Regions from separate parts of the Thalassolituus pacificus genome, predicted to be linked through region 1. Evidence: predicted binding sites of a transcription regulator. Region 1 holds the regulator's gene; the other holds the start of a gene.
The links. The regulator FliA, encoded in region 1, starts transcription of late flagellar genes. The targets are predictions, from matches to a motif close to CTAAAGTTNNNNNNNNNNCNGCCGATA.

Region 1 (7,330 bases):
CCGGCACCGGCCGCCGCTGCATAATATTCCGCACAGCCGTGATGCCATCCATTACTGGCATCTCGTAGTCCATAGTAATCACATCGGGCTTAAGAGATTCATTCATCTCAATAGCTTCGCGGCCGTTAGAGGCAACCCCGACGACTTCCATGCGACCATCCGCATTAATAATGTCGGTTACCCTGCGGCGAAAAAATCCTGAGTCATCGACAACCAGAACACGAATACTCATGAAATCAACTCTTCCTTAGTCGTTGGACTACTTATGCTGCAGTCGATTGCCGTGATGATGCATAACGGGTCAGCATGCTTGGTATATCCAGAATCAGCGCGATTCGTCCATCACCCGTGATGGTCGCCCCTGCCATTCCTGCCGTACCGTGCAACATTTTCCCCAAAGGTTTAATAACGACTTCTTCCTGACCGATAAGCTGATCAACAACAAAACCTACCCGTTTGGTACCCACCGACACGACCACAACGTGAGCCGTTTCATCCGCTTTTGCATAAGCTTCACCTTTGATCAGCCAACGCTTCAGATGAAATAGTGGTACCGGTTTTTCACGTACAACCACCACTTCCTGACCATCAACAATATTGGTTTTGGTCAAATCAAGGTGGAAAATTTCATTCACACTAACCAATGGGAAAGCAAATGCCTGGTTTTTCAGCATCACCATCAGAGTCGGCATAATCGCTAAAGTCAGAGGTACTTTAATGCGAATACCGGTACCCACACCTGGGCGGGAATCGATATTAATCGTGCCATTAAGCTGAGAAATTTTTGTTTTAACAACATCCATGCCGACACCACGGCCGGACACATCTGAAATCTGATCTTTGGTTGAAAAACCAGGGGCAAAAATCAGATTAAAACATTCATTTTCCGTCAAACGGTCTGCGGCATCCTGATCCATAACGCCTTTTTCTACCGCCTTACGGCGTAAAACATCGGCGTCCATACCACCGCCGTCATCCTGAATAATCAGCAGAATGTGATCGCCTTCCTGCTCTGCGGAAAGGACAACAGTGCCGACCCTGGGCTTGCCATTTTTTTCACGCACATCTGGCATTTCAACACCGTGATCAACAGCGTTACGCACCAAGTGAACAAGGGGATCGGCCAAAGCCTCCACCAGATTTTTATCCAGATCGGTTTCTTCACCACGTAATTCAAGATTAATTTCTTTCTTAAGCTGACGAGCAAGGTCACGAACCACACGCGGGAAGCGGCCAAATACTTTTTTGATTGGCTGCATCCGGGTTTTCATTACAGAAGCCTGTAAATCACCGGTAACCACATCGAGATTAGCGACCGCTTTGGCCATCGACTCATCCGTACTTTTAAGACCTAAACGAACCAGACGGTTACGAACCAGTACTAACTCTCCGACCATATTCATAATGTCATCGAGACGCTTGGTATCCACGCGCACTGTTGCTTCGGAGGCAGCAGCATCTTTATCCGGACGTTTCGCCTCGTCAGCGGCAGCGGGGGCTTTGGCAACCGGAGCAGCTTTGGCTTCAGGCTTAGCGGCAGGTTTAGCCTCAACTTTAGCCTCAACTTTAGCCGCTGGTTTGGCGGCTTCCGGAGGGGAGACCGGCGGCGCGGCTGCAACCGGTTTTTCTGCTGCAACAGATGCTTCAGCCTCTCCCTCTGGTGCGCTCGAATGCTTACCCTTACCGTGCAATCGATCAAGCAATTCTTCAAACTCAGAATCACTGATCAGATCATCTCCGCCTGCAGGTGCAGGACTTGCAGCGGCTGGTGCAGGTTCGGTTTTTTCCGGCTCGGCTGTTTTGTCTTCCTGGGATGTGGCACTTTTGCCTTTACCATGAATTTGATCAAGCAGCGCTTCAAACTCATCTTCAGTGATTTCATCACTGGAGGCGTCAACGCTGTCAGACCCTATATCAAAGAAATCATCATCCGCGGCGGCAGATGCCGGAGCTGCATTGGTTTTTTCTTCGTCCAAAGCGTCGAGCAACTGCTCAAATTCATCGTCTGTTATATCGCCGTTATCTTCCACAGCAGCAGGGGCTGATTGCACAAGATCTTCTTGTATTGGTTCCTCGGCAGCTATTTCAGGCTCACTGACCTGCACTTCATCTTCCGACTCAGGCCGTGCCAGTTTATGCAAACGTTCGATTAATTCAGGGTCGGCATCTTCAGGTTTAGCACCCGAGCGCACACTTTCAAACATCTCATTTACATTATCGAGCGCCTGAAGTACCACATCCATAAGATCTGAATTAACAGTACGATGACCATTACGCAGGGTATCGAAAACGTTTTCTGCTGCATGGCAGCAATTCACCAAAGGATTAAGTTGCAGAAATCCAGCACCACCTTTTACCGTGTGGAAACCACGGAAGATAGCATTCAGCAGGTCTTTATCATGTGGGCGTTGTTCAAGATCGACCAGTTGTTCAGAGAGCAGCTCAAGAATTTCCCCGGCTTCAACCAAAAAATCCTGGAGAATCTCTTCATCAGCATCGAAACTCATCCGTTAGCTCCTTTAAAAACCAAGACTGGACAGTAAGTCATCAACATCATCCTGGCTGGCAACTACGTCTTCACTGGACTTATTAATCTGCGGTCCCTCCGCAGCGATATTTGCGCCTTCCGTCGGCTCTTCTGCCGATTCCATATCGGCATGAACAATTCCGGTAATCGAATCCACGTTGCCGGCCATGGCAACAAGCTGAACCAGCCGGCCTTCAACGTCAGTTACCAGCGCAGCCACTTTGTGAATGACCTGACCGGTTAAATCCTGAAAATCCTGTGCCAGCACAATATCAGATAACTGTCCCTGCAAACGCTGAGACTGACTCGCACTGTCGAGAAGAAACTGGTTTATATCTTTCGTTAAATTGCGGAATTCATCCGGCTTTAATTCTTTATTCAGAAAACGCTGCCACTCAACCGATAACGCACTGGCTCTGTCATGGATATCGGTTGCCAGAGGCATCCCGGCATCCACCAGGTCCATCGTACGGTTGGCCGATTTATCGGTCATTTCCAGCACGTAGGCCAGCTTGTCCGTTGCATGATCAATGTCTGATGCGGCACCGACAGTATCAACGCGCATATTTTTAATTGCTTCATGCAACGCGCGGGTCAGTCGGCCGATTTCGTTGTACAGCGTACGGTCTCTAACCTCATTGAGATTATTAACCAACGCTACCGCCTTACTGAGATCACCAAGCTCCAACTGCCGAAGCATGTTTTCTGCTAGGTTTTTGATTTCAGTGCCGACAGCGCTGTTATCGGTATCCAGATTGATCCCGGCCATCAAGTTATCTTCCTGGTTAACCTTCGACACGTTCAAAGATCTTATCGATCTTTTCTTTCAGTACCGCAGCAGTAAAAGGTTTCACGACATAGCCGTTAACCCCTGCCTGAGCAGCAGCAACAATCTGGTCGCGCTTGGCTTCCGCTGTCACCATCAGTACCGGCAGACTTTTCAGGCGATCATCGGCTCTTACTTTCTTCAGCAAGTCGAGACCTGTCATGCCAGGCATGTTCCAGTCCGTCACTAAGAAGTCGAAGTCACCATTCTGCAACATGGGAAGTGCTGTTGTGCCGTCATCTGCTTCCTGGGTGTTTGTGAACCCCAGATCGCGCAACAGATTTTTGACGATTCGTCTCATCGTTGAGAAATCATCAACGATCAGAATTTTCATGTTTTTGTCCAAAACGACCTCCAGTAATCGACTCTCTATATTCCAAGTCGTTCCTAAGGTTTAGTGTAGACACAGTTATCGCTTTATCCAGAAACAAAGCAGCCAGAAAAGATTTTTTTCAATAACAGGAAGGGTTTAGGACAACCAGCCGCCAAGACGGGCACGCAGACGATGGGCCGCCTGACTGTGCAACTGGCTCACCCGGGATTCACTGACACCAAGAACAGCACCAATTTCTTTCAGGTTAAGTTCTTCGTCATAGTAAAGAGCCAGCACCAGCTGCTCCCTTTCGGGCAAATGACGAATAGCGTCGGCGAGTTGACGCTGAAAGGACTCACGTTCTATGCCATCAAGTGGGTTGGGAGATTCTTCTTCGAAAACATCAAAACCGGCTTCACTTTTTTCAACCACTTCTTCAAAGCTGAATAAACGACAACCGGCACTGTCTTTCAAGATGGCGTGGTATTCATCCTGACTGATACCAAGAAAGCCTGCGACTTCACTGTCTTCTGCATCGCGGCCTTTCTCGCTTTCTATTTGTTTGATCGCATCACTGATACGGCGGGAATTACGGTGTACTGAGCGTGGTGCCCAGTCGCCTTTACGGATTTCGTCAAGCATCGCACCACGTATACGGATGCCGGCATAGGTTTCAAAACTGGCACCTTTGCCACCATCGTATTTGCGTGCAGCTTCCAGCAGACCAATCATGCCGGCCTGAATAAGATCGTCGAGCTGCACACTATCGGGCAGCCTGCCGATGAGGTGGTGAGCAATGCGTTTTACCAGCGTCGCATGATCACGCACCAGCTGTTCATAATCGTGTTTTTGTACGTCGGAATACACCAGACAACTTCCTACTGACACTCGTTATGCCCCGGCTTCCTGAACTAACCGATCTACAAAAAACTCCAGATGCCCCCGGGGAGATGAAGGCAGCGGCCATGAATCTACTTTTTTAGCCAGCGCACGGAATGCCGTAGCCGCCTTGGAACGCGGATACGCATCAATTACCGCTTTCTGGCGCTGTACCGCACGTCGTAACGCATCATCCTGAGGGATTGCACCGACATACTGCATAGCCACTTCGAGAAAACGATCCGTCACTTTGGTGAGCTTGGCAAATAAGGCATTTCCTTCCTGCGGCGTGCGCACCATGTTGGCAACAATGCGGAAGCGGAACAGACCGTAATCGCGGTTCAGCAGTTTGATCTGAGCGTAAGCATCCGTAATGGAGGTTGGCTCATCAGTCACGACCATCAGCACTTCCTGTGCTGCGCGGACAAAACTCATCACGCTGTCGGAAATACCGGCAGCGGTATCGATAATCAGTACATCAATATCATCACCAATGTCACTGAACGCCTGAATAAGACCCGCATGCTCAAGAGAGTTCAGCTGTGACAGCTTCTGGGTACCGGATGATGCCGGTACAACCCGGATACCACCAGGTCCTTTAACCATCACGTCACGCAGGTCACATTCTCCGGTGAGTACATTCTCGATGGTTTTGTTGGAGCTGATGCCGAGCAGAATGTCGATGTTGGCGAGCCCGAGATCGGCATCCAGCACAACCACTCTGCGTCCCATTTCTGCCAGGGCAATGGCCAGATTGACTGAGACATTGCTCTTGCCGACACCACCTTTACCGCCGGTGACGGCGATGACCTGCACAGGATGCCTTGCCATTAGTCGTTATACTCCGTGTTGAATACTGGAATGCTGAGTGGCGAAGCTCATCGCTTCGGCGGCCTGCCAGCGGGTGCGCGCCATACGCGCCATCTGTTCCGCCAGTTTCACCAGTTTGTCAGCATCCGGATAATGCACATCATCGGGGATGTGCGGTCCATCTGTCACCAGGGTGACCGGCAACTGAGTCAGTGCCGAGATACTAATAGCGGGCCCAAGACTGAAACACTCATCCAGTTTGGTGAATACGCAACCCGCCAACCCTGCTGCTTTAAAATGTTCGTAATTTTCCTGCAGGCAACGTCCCTGACTGGTCAAGGGTAATACGAGCAGCTTTTTCAAGCGCGCACCGGCTTGTTTAAGCATAGACAACTGCACGGAAAAATGTGGGTCCTGACTGGCCAATCCCGCGCTGTCGACCAGCACCAGTTTTTTGTCGCGTACGCTATCCAGCACTTTGTTCAGATCACCGTTCACCGGCACTACATGCAGCGCCACTCCCAGAATCCGCGAAAAGGTGCGGAGCTGATCATGTGCCGCCACGCGGTAGTTATCGAGGGTGATCAATGCCACCGATTCTGCCCCATGGCGGATGACAAACTGGGCTGCCAGCTTGCCAATGGTGGTGGTTTTACCCGCACCGGTCGGGCCGACCAGGGCATAAATACCACCGCGATCCAGTAAACCATTGGGCGCCACGGGTAAATCTGACGCGATCAGTTTCAGCGCTTTATTCCAGGCATCTTCCAGAGGAACATCACCGTCAATACGGCTGGCGACTCTGTCCGCCCAGGCTGCTTCCAGGCCTACATCCTGACAGCGCTGCCATAACTGTGATTGCTGCCAGGTCAGTGGCCGCCGGGTATCCCAGGCACTGCCCTGATGACTGACCATCCAGTCTTTCAGATCACGCAGTTCGCCACTCATTTGTTGAATGACGCTGTTGTATCGCTCCTCGCCCTGTTCAACACGCCGTTGCAGCATCGCGTCTTCTGCGGCGCTACGGCCTGTTTCTTCCGGAGCCGGACTTCTTGCGGGTGTGACGGTATTGCTACGGCTGAAGTCATCGTTTTTCAGACCACTTAACACCGCCGACAGAGACTCTTTGCTGGACAGGTCACCCTGCCCGGCAAAGGCCATGCGTTCTTCATAACGCTCATCGCGTTTTTTTAATGCCGGCTGAGGTTCACGGGAAGCCGACCTGGCGTCTTCCAGCTCCTGCTGCAAGCGTAACTGGCGTTCAATTTCAGGACGGTCCTGCTCATGGCCAGGCTGATAATCCAGCGCGGCCACTACCTCGAAACCCACTGACACTTTCTTGCTCGACAGAATCACCGCATCCGCTCCCAGTTCCTGGGAGACCAGACGCAGAGCCTGCTGCATATTGGCTGCGGTGAAGCGTTTCACTTTCATAGTCAGCACTCGCTATCGTAAGGACCCTATTTGCCGCCAATACTGGCGACAATGGTAATACTCTTGTTATCCGGAACTTCCTGGTACGCCAACACCTGCAGTTGTTCGATGCTGTTGCGTACGAACTGAGCCATCGCTGCGCGCAATTGACTGGTAACCAGCAACACTGCCGGATTACCTGCCATTTCCTGCGCCTGAACTGCTTCAGCCAGAGAGCGCTGTAACGTGTCGGCCATGCCCGGCTCCAGTACCAGACCGTACTGTCCGGCCTGCTGTCCGCTTTGCTGAAGGGTTTTAAGCAACAACTGTTCCAGACCTGGGTCCAAGGTCATAACCACCAGTTCATCCGCATTACCAAAGATGTTCTGGACGATCATGCGGCTCAAGGCAAGGCGTGCAGCGGCCGTCATAGCGGCGGTATCTTGACTCGCACTGCCACTATTCGCCAAAGACTCGGCAATGGAGCGCATATCACGGATAGGCACATGTTCGCGCAGCAGGTTTTGCAAAACAGCCAGTAATTGGGTGATGCTCAGAGTAT
Region 2 (7,330 bases), on a different contig from region 1:
GCGGTAACAATAGCGGTAACAACAGGCAGAGTTTCAGAAAAAAGTGCTTCATTGCATCGCCTCAAATTCCGGCTGCAGTTTGGCCCATACTGCAGGATTCAGATCACCGATATGTTTGGCGCGGATAATCCCTTTACTGTCGACCAGAAAGGTTTCCGGTGCGCCATACACGCCGAGCTCCAGACCTAATTTGCCGTCCGGATCGGCGATATTAAACAGATAAGGATTGCCGTAAGCCTGCAGCCATTGACGGGCTTTAAAATCATCATCTTTGTAATTAATGCCAACGATTTTAACGCCGTCTTTTGCCAGCTCGTTTAAAAAAGCATGCTCGGCTTTACAGGTTGGACACCAGGTCGCCCAGACGTTAACCAATACCGCTTCTTGCGGTAAATGATTGGTGCTTTCGCCGGACTCCACAGTATTAAGGATAAAGGTCGGAAACGGCTTACCAATTAATGGCGACGGCAACGCCGTTTTATCTTCCTGTCCCAAACCAATCCAGAACAGAATACCCATAGCGATAAAACCGATCAGCGGTATAAACAAAAACGCGCGATTCATACCGTCACCTCGGTCGCAGTATTGCCGCGGGCGTTATTCACCGGCGCATTTTTACGCTGGCGGTAGCGCTTATCCAGCATGGCCAGCAGACCACCCACCGACATAAAAATGGCACCCAGCCATACCCAGCGCATAAAAGGTTTTACCTGCAAACGCATGCCCCAGGCACCATCAGCCAGAGGCTCACCCATCGACACATACAAATCACGGAACAAAGATACATCGATAGCGGCTTCCGTCATGATCGAACCACTGGCGTTGTAGCGGCGTTTTTCCGGCTGCAACAGCGCAATTTCACGCTCACCGTCATAGACGCGGAAACGGATCGCATCGGATACATAGTTCGGCCCTTCGACATGACCGGCATCGACAAATTCAAAGCGATAATCGCCAAGCATTTCCGAATCGCCCTTGGCCATGCGTACCGACACTTCGGTGCTGTAATTCGCCACCATGGTCACGCCAATAATGGTTACTGCCACGCCAAGGTGCGCCAGCACCATGCCCTGATAACTCATGCCCAACTGCGGAATACGGCTTAAGCGACCACGGGCTTTTTTCCAGACATCCAACAGCGTGGCACCAATCAGCCAGAAACTGACGCCCAAGCCCAGCAGCACTTTCCAGTTCATTTCACCGTTCATCAGCAGTGGCATGGCAAAACCAAGCAAGACTGCTGCGACCATTGCGGCAATGGTTTCGCTGCCCAGACGTTTCAGATCATCGGCTTTCCAGCGCGCCATGGCACCCAGTGCAATCACCAGTCCCAGCACGACACTGATCGGTACAAACATAAAGTTAAACCAGGAAGCACCGACCGACAGTTTGCCCATGCCCATAAAGTCGATAATCAGCGGATACAAAGTCCCCAGCAGAATGGCAAAGGCCGCGACCAGCAACAGCAGGTTATTGAGCAGCAGGAAGCTTTCACGCGATACCCACTCATAGCGGCCAACCGACGCTACCGTTGGCGCTTTAATGGCGTACAACAGTAAAGAGCCGCCAACGCATATACCCAGCAGCGCGAGAATAAACACTCCGCGTTCAGGGTCAGAGGCAAAGGCATGCACCGAGGTCAGTACGCCGGAACGTACCAGGAATGTACCTAACAAACTCAGCGAGAAAGCAAAAATCGCAAGCAATACCGTCCAGCTTTTAAACAGGCCACGTTTTTCGGTCACCGCCAGCGAGTGCAGCAGTGCAGTCGCTACCAGCCACGGCATTAATGACGCATTCTCAACCGGATCCCAGAACCACCAGCCGCCCCAGCCAAGTTCGTAATAAGCCCACCAGCTGCCGAGCGCAATGCCGAGAGTCAGAAAAATCCAGGCCGCCATGGTCCACGGACGTGACCAACGCGCCCAGGCCGCATCCAGGCGTCCGCCCATCAGCGCCGCCAGCGCAAAGGCAAACACCACGGACAAGCCGACGTAACCCATATACAGCGTTGGCGGGTGAACGATCAGACCAAAATCCTGCAGCAGCGGATTCAGGTCGGCACCTTCCTGCGGCATGCTTGGCAAGCTGCGCTCAAACGGATTGGAGGTTTCCAGGGTGAACAGAATAAAGCCCACCGACACCATCCCCATAGTAGACAATACCCGCGCCACCATTTCCAGTGGCAGGGATTTACTGAACCAGGAAACCGCCAGGCCCCAACATCCCAGCATGGTGACCCATAACAACAGAGAGCCTTCATGCGCGCCCCAGACGGCACTGATCTTAAAAGCTGTCGGTAACGCGGTATTGGAGTTTTTGGCGACATAAGCCACCGAAAAATCATCGACCACAAAGCAGTAGGCGAGAATCACCAGACTGATGATCAGAAACAACGCCTGCGCGGTTGCCAGCGGACGGGCATACGCCATCAACCAGGCCTGACCACGGCGCACGCCGACCAGCGGCACCACAATTTGTATCGCAGCAACGAGCAGAGCAAAAATCAGCGCCAGCTGGCCAAACTCGGGCAGCATTCCGGACAGGTTACCCATATCAGTATCTCGCCTCTTCTAACGCCTGCTTACCATCTTTGTGCGCCTGATCCAGCGCATCCTGTACTTCCGGCGGCATATAATTTTCATCGTGTTTGGCCAGCACTTCGGAGGCTACGAACACACCGTCTTCACCCAATTGACCCATGGCCACAATGCCCTGCCCCTCGCGGAACAGATCCGGCAGAATGCCTTCGTACGCAATGGTGACTTCTGAGCGGCCATCAGTGACCACAAAGCGCACACCCAGTCCGCTGTCATCACGTTCCACCGTGCCCGGCTCCACCAGACCACCAGCGCGGATAGTACGGCCAACCGGCGCTTCACCGCTGGCGATCTGGGTCGGTGTCATAAACAGGTTGATATTCTGGCTGAGCGAATACATCAGCAGGCCAACGGCAGTACTCACACCGAGCACCATAAACAGAATCAGAGTCAGACGTTTTTTACGCTTGGGGTGCATGCTTTTTCTCCCGGCGCAGACGCTGGGCCTGCTCTTTCAGTAAACGACGACGACGCAGCAACGGCTGAGCCACATTTAAAGCAATAATCACAGCTGTCAGACCATAAGACAGCCAGACGTACAGGCCGTGGTGACCCATGGCCAGAAATTCGGCAACACTGTTGAATTCCATCAGGACTCCAGAATCTGTTTGACCCAACTGCGCTTACGTTCGTGCCATAAAATTTCATTGCGCGTACGCAGAATGATCAGCAGAGCGAAAAACACGTAGGTGGTGACAATCATAATCAGCAGCGGTATCAGCATGTCCGGATGCATGCTGGGTTTTTCTGTCAGTTTCAGGGTGGCTGGCTGATGCAGCGTATTCCACCACTCTACCGAGTATTTAATAATGGGAATGTTCACCAGACCAACCAGCGACAGAATGGCACCGGCACGGTAAGAACTGTCTTCCGATTCCATCGCCTGCTGCAGCGCCATCACACCGAAATACAAAAACAGCAGCAACAGCATGGACGTTAAACGTGCATCCCAGACCCACCAGGTCCCCCAGGTTGGTTTACCCCAGATAGCCCCGGTCAGCAGTGCAATCAGACAAAAACTGGCGCCGACAGGAGCGATGACTTTTGCCACCCAGGCTGCCATTTTCATGCGCCAGATCAGATACACCGCACCAGCCACGGCCATCATCATAAAGGCGCTCTGCGCCAGAATCGCCGCCGGTACATGAATATAAATAATGCGGAAGCTGTTGCCCTGCAGATAGTCTGCCGGAGCATACAACAGGCCCAGCACCAGTCCGACCACCGTGCCGACCACCGACAGAACGGCCAGCCAGGGAATCCAGCCGGTGGTAATTTCATAAAACCATTTGGGTGAACCCAGACGGTGATACAGCTGTTTAAGCCACTGCCACATAACAACTACCGCGATAAGTTGAGTTTTAACGCCGCTGCCGAAGCAAAGGGCGTCAGACATAACGCCAGCGCCAGCATGGCGCCGAGAAAACCAATCTGGCCGTTCCAGGCCATGCCAATGCCTGCATGGTACACCGCACTGGCCGCAAAAATCAGAACCGGAATATACAGCGGCAGAATCAGCAGACTGAGCAGCAAGCCACCGCTGCGTACACCCGCAGTCAGTGCCGCACCGACGGCACCGAGCAGACTGAGTACCGGAGTGCCCACTGCCAGGCTAAGAATCAGCGCCCAGAAGGCGTCATCCGGCAATGCCAGCATCAGCCCCAGCACCGGCGCCATAAGGGTTAACGGCAGACCACTGATACACCAGTGCACCAGCGCCTTGCCCAGCGACATGGCATATAACGACTCGCCGGAGGCCAGCCATTGCTCCAGCGAGCCATCTTCGACATCGGCTTTGTACAGAGCATCCAGCGACAATAACGTTGCCAGCAACGCGGCCACCCAGATCACGCCGCCGGCAATCTTGCTTAAAAACTTAGGGTCCGGATCAACGGCCAGCGGAAACAGCGCCGCCACCATTAAGAAAAACATCAGCGGATTCAGCCACTCGCCGGGATTGCGCGCCGCCAGTAACAGATCACGCTTGATGGTTGCCGTCACCAGACTCATGCGCGTGTACTCCCCAGTTCCAGCTGACGCAGACTGGCGATATTTTCCAGTGCGTGGTGACTGGTAATAATCACCGCACCACCGCTTTCAACCTGACGCTGCAGACAACCTTCGAGCCAGCGCACACCGGCTTTATCGAGTGCCGTAAACGGCTCATCAAGAATCCATAATGGGGTTGGCGCCACACATAAACGCGCCAGAGCCACCCGGCGCTGTTGTCCGGCCGACAATTGCTGACAGGCGGTTTCTTCATAGCCGCCCAGCTCAACCTCATCCAGTGCCGCCCACAGCTGATCGTCACTGACGTTCCAGCTGCTGACCAGCCAGCGCAGGTTTTCCAGCGGCGTCAGTGCTTTTTTTACAGCCGCCAAATGCCCCTGATACAAGCGCTTTGAGGCATAAGCGAAAAAATCGTCGGTCAAAGGCTGGCCACACCACAACAATTCACCTTCATAGTCGCGATTCAGACCGGCCAGCAAACGTAACAAGGTGGTTTTACCGGCGCCATTCGGCCCGGCCAGCTGCAACAAGTCGCCATTACCAACCGCCACATCCAGCTGCTCAAATAACACCCGGTCGTCGCGTTCACACAGCAACTGCCGGGCCTGCAAATCGATAATGGTGGAGCCAGAAGTGGCGGTCATGATGAACCTTATTCGCAAAAATCCGCGGCATTATATACAAAATCCCTCTGTCAGGACGGCAGCCACCGAACTAAGATGGGTAAAGATGCGTAAACCTTGGCCGATATCAACGTTATGCTGCCCGAATCCGTCCCGCTACTGTCATCCGCGACCCTGAAGGCGGCCGCCCTGAATAAGGTTCAGGCGGACGCGGGCAAGGCTGTGGACGCCTCTCCGGACCGAAGCACGCAAAGCAGCGCAGCAACTACAACAGCAACAAACGCAGAAGCCACGCGCCAGTCAGCCACGCAGAATTTTAATGCCCGGGTGATCAGCAGCATCGCCACCGACGATGGCTACCGTCTGACCCTCGAAGGCCAGGACAGCTCCGGCAAACCTCAAACCCTGCAGGTCAACAGTCAGTCCCCATTGCCGCGTAATACCGTATTAACCCTGCAACTGAGCGAAGATGCAGACGGCCAGATGCGCCTGAGCGTAACGGATATAAAACTCCCGCCGCAGAGCGGCTCGCTATCGGATACCTCCGCCAGCATCATTAAACAGGCAGCGGCGGCCTTGTTGGCCAACCTGCAAAACAACGGCAAAGCAACAGGCAGCAATCTTCCGGGCAGTAACAACCAGCCACTGCCGACCAGTACGCAAACACCGCTCCCCGTACCGCCGATATCAACCGCCACGACGAACAGTGCCAGCGCGATACTGAACGCAAAACAGGCCGCACCGCTGCCGGCACTGCTCAGCCAGTTTCTGGCCAGTCGCATTCCGCTGCTGACATCCTCGGCAGCAATGCTGCTGCCACCGTCGACCACCAGCCAGTCTCTGCCTGCCGACCTGAATGCACCAGCCTCCAATGTCTATACCAATCCTGCCAGACGCCCACCGGTCAATACCGCCGCAACTGCAGCACAAACCCATGCTGCCACTGCAGGGAAACACCTGACGCCACAGACAGGCTCTTCCCATGCCTTGCAGCAGCTGCTGCAACAGCCATCACTGCCCGCCAGTGTGCGTATGCCGTTACAGCAATGGCTGAATAATCTGCCGCAGATTCCGCAGTTACAGCAGCCCGCGGCTTTACGCGAGAGCGTTCTCAACAGCGGCATGATGTACGAGAACAAAGTGATGTCGCTGCTGCAGGATGCACTGTCTGCACCGCTCAGCAGTAAAAACGCAGCAACACCACCAGCAACAACACCAGCAACAACACCAGCAGCCAGCACTGGCAACGACAGCAGCTCACTGTTCCGCTCACTCTGGGCCAGAACGGGTCTGTCTCAGACGGTAGCGCAACTGCAAACACCGCAAACGGCGCTGCAGGCAGACAGCCGTTTGAACAACTCAGCGGCGCAGACTCCGCCGGCGGCACCGGCAGATGCCTTAACAGCTGCCCTGCAGGCCACGCGCGAGCGGCTGGAAAAAACCGCAGAAGCCCCTGCCCCAGCGGTCAGCCACAATCTGCTGCAACAGATTGAGCACCTTCTGCACAGCGACAGCAAAGCCGCTATGGGCAAAGCGCTGCTCGCCTGGCTGCAGATCATTGCCCAGAACAGTGGTAAAGATGGCCAATTCTCCGCGCCACGGGAGCTGCCTTTGTCACTGCCTGCAGCGCTGCGCGACAACCTGCCGGACGGCTTCCGGTTACTGCACAGCGCACTGGCTCAATTGGAAGTTGATCAGGCCCAACGTCTGCAAAACGGCAATGACAGTAACCTGAATATTCCTCTGTATTTCCGTGATGATCAGCAGCCCAAAGAAATCCGTTTGCAACTGCAAAAAGAAGAAACCAGCAGCAGCGACAACGAACAGAAAAAGACCATACGCTGGCGTCTGAAGCTGCATTTTGAGCTGCAGCAGCTCGGCCCGCTCGACGTTGAGCTGGATATGACATTACCGCAGGTCGCCGCAACCTTTTGGTCAGAGCAACAGGACACACTGGCACAACTGCAACGCAGCCTGCAGCCATTACGCAGCCGCTTACAACAGATGGGGGTCGATGTCAGCGAGCTGCGCGCCCGCCATGGCCGACTGCCGGAAACCACCCGCAACAGCATCAGACACAGTCTGGTGGATGTGCAT

Region 2: fliK (flagellar hook-length control protein FliK) is a predicted target of FliA. The motif match lies at 5,334-5,360, and genes of this name have one in related genera.

Annotation. Positions count from the first base shown of each region.
Region 1 is NZ_JAOANI010000002.1:31,315-38,644, forward strand. Features, by position in the region: gene NYR02_RS00190 (protein-glutamate methylesterase/protein-glutamine glutaminase) at 1-232, opposite strand, end outside; gene NYR02_RS00195 (chemotaxis protein CheA) at 264-2,507, opposite strand; gene NYR02_RS00200 (protein phosphatase CheZ) at 2,520-3,296, opposite strand; gene cheY (chemotaxis response regulator CheY) at 3,313-3,687, opposite strand; gene NYR02_RS00210 (RNA polymerase sigma factor FliA) at 3,823-4,554, opposite strand; gene NYR02_RS00215 (MinD/ParA family protein) at 4,558-5,376, opposite strand; gene flhF (flagellar biosynthesis GTPase FlhF) at 5,383-6,789, opposite strand; gene flhA (flagellar biosynthesis protein FlhA) at 6,816-7,330, opposite strand, start outside.
Region 2 is NZ_JAOANI010000009.1:164,538-171,867, reverse strand. Features, by position in the region: gene NYR02_RS02830 (cytochrome c-type biogenesis protein) at 1-52, opposite strand, end outside; gene NYR02_RS02825 (DsbE family thiol:disulfide interchange protein) at 49-564, opposite strand; gene NYR02_RS02820 (heme lyase CcmF/NrfE family subunit) at 561-2,537, opposite strand; gene ccmE (cytochrome c maturation protein CcmE) at 2,557-3,018, opposite strand; gene ccmD (heme exporter protein CcmD) at 3,002-3,190, opposite strand; gene NYR02_RS02805 (heme ABC transporter permease) at 3,190-3,936, opposite strand; gene ccmB (heme exporter protein CcmB) at 3,942-4,610, opposite strand; gene ccmA (cytochrome c biogenesis heme-transporting ATPase CcmA) at 4,607-5,254, opposite strand; gene fliK (flagellar hook-length control protein FliK) at 5,369-7,330, shown strand, end outside.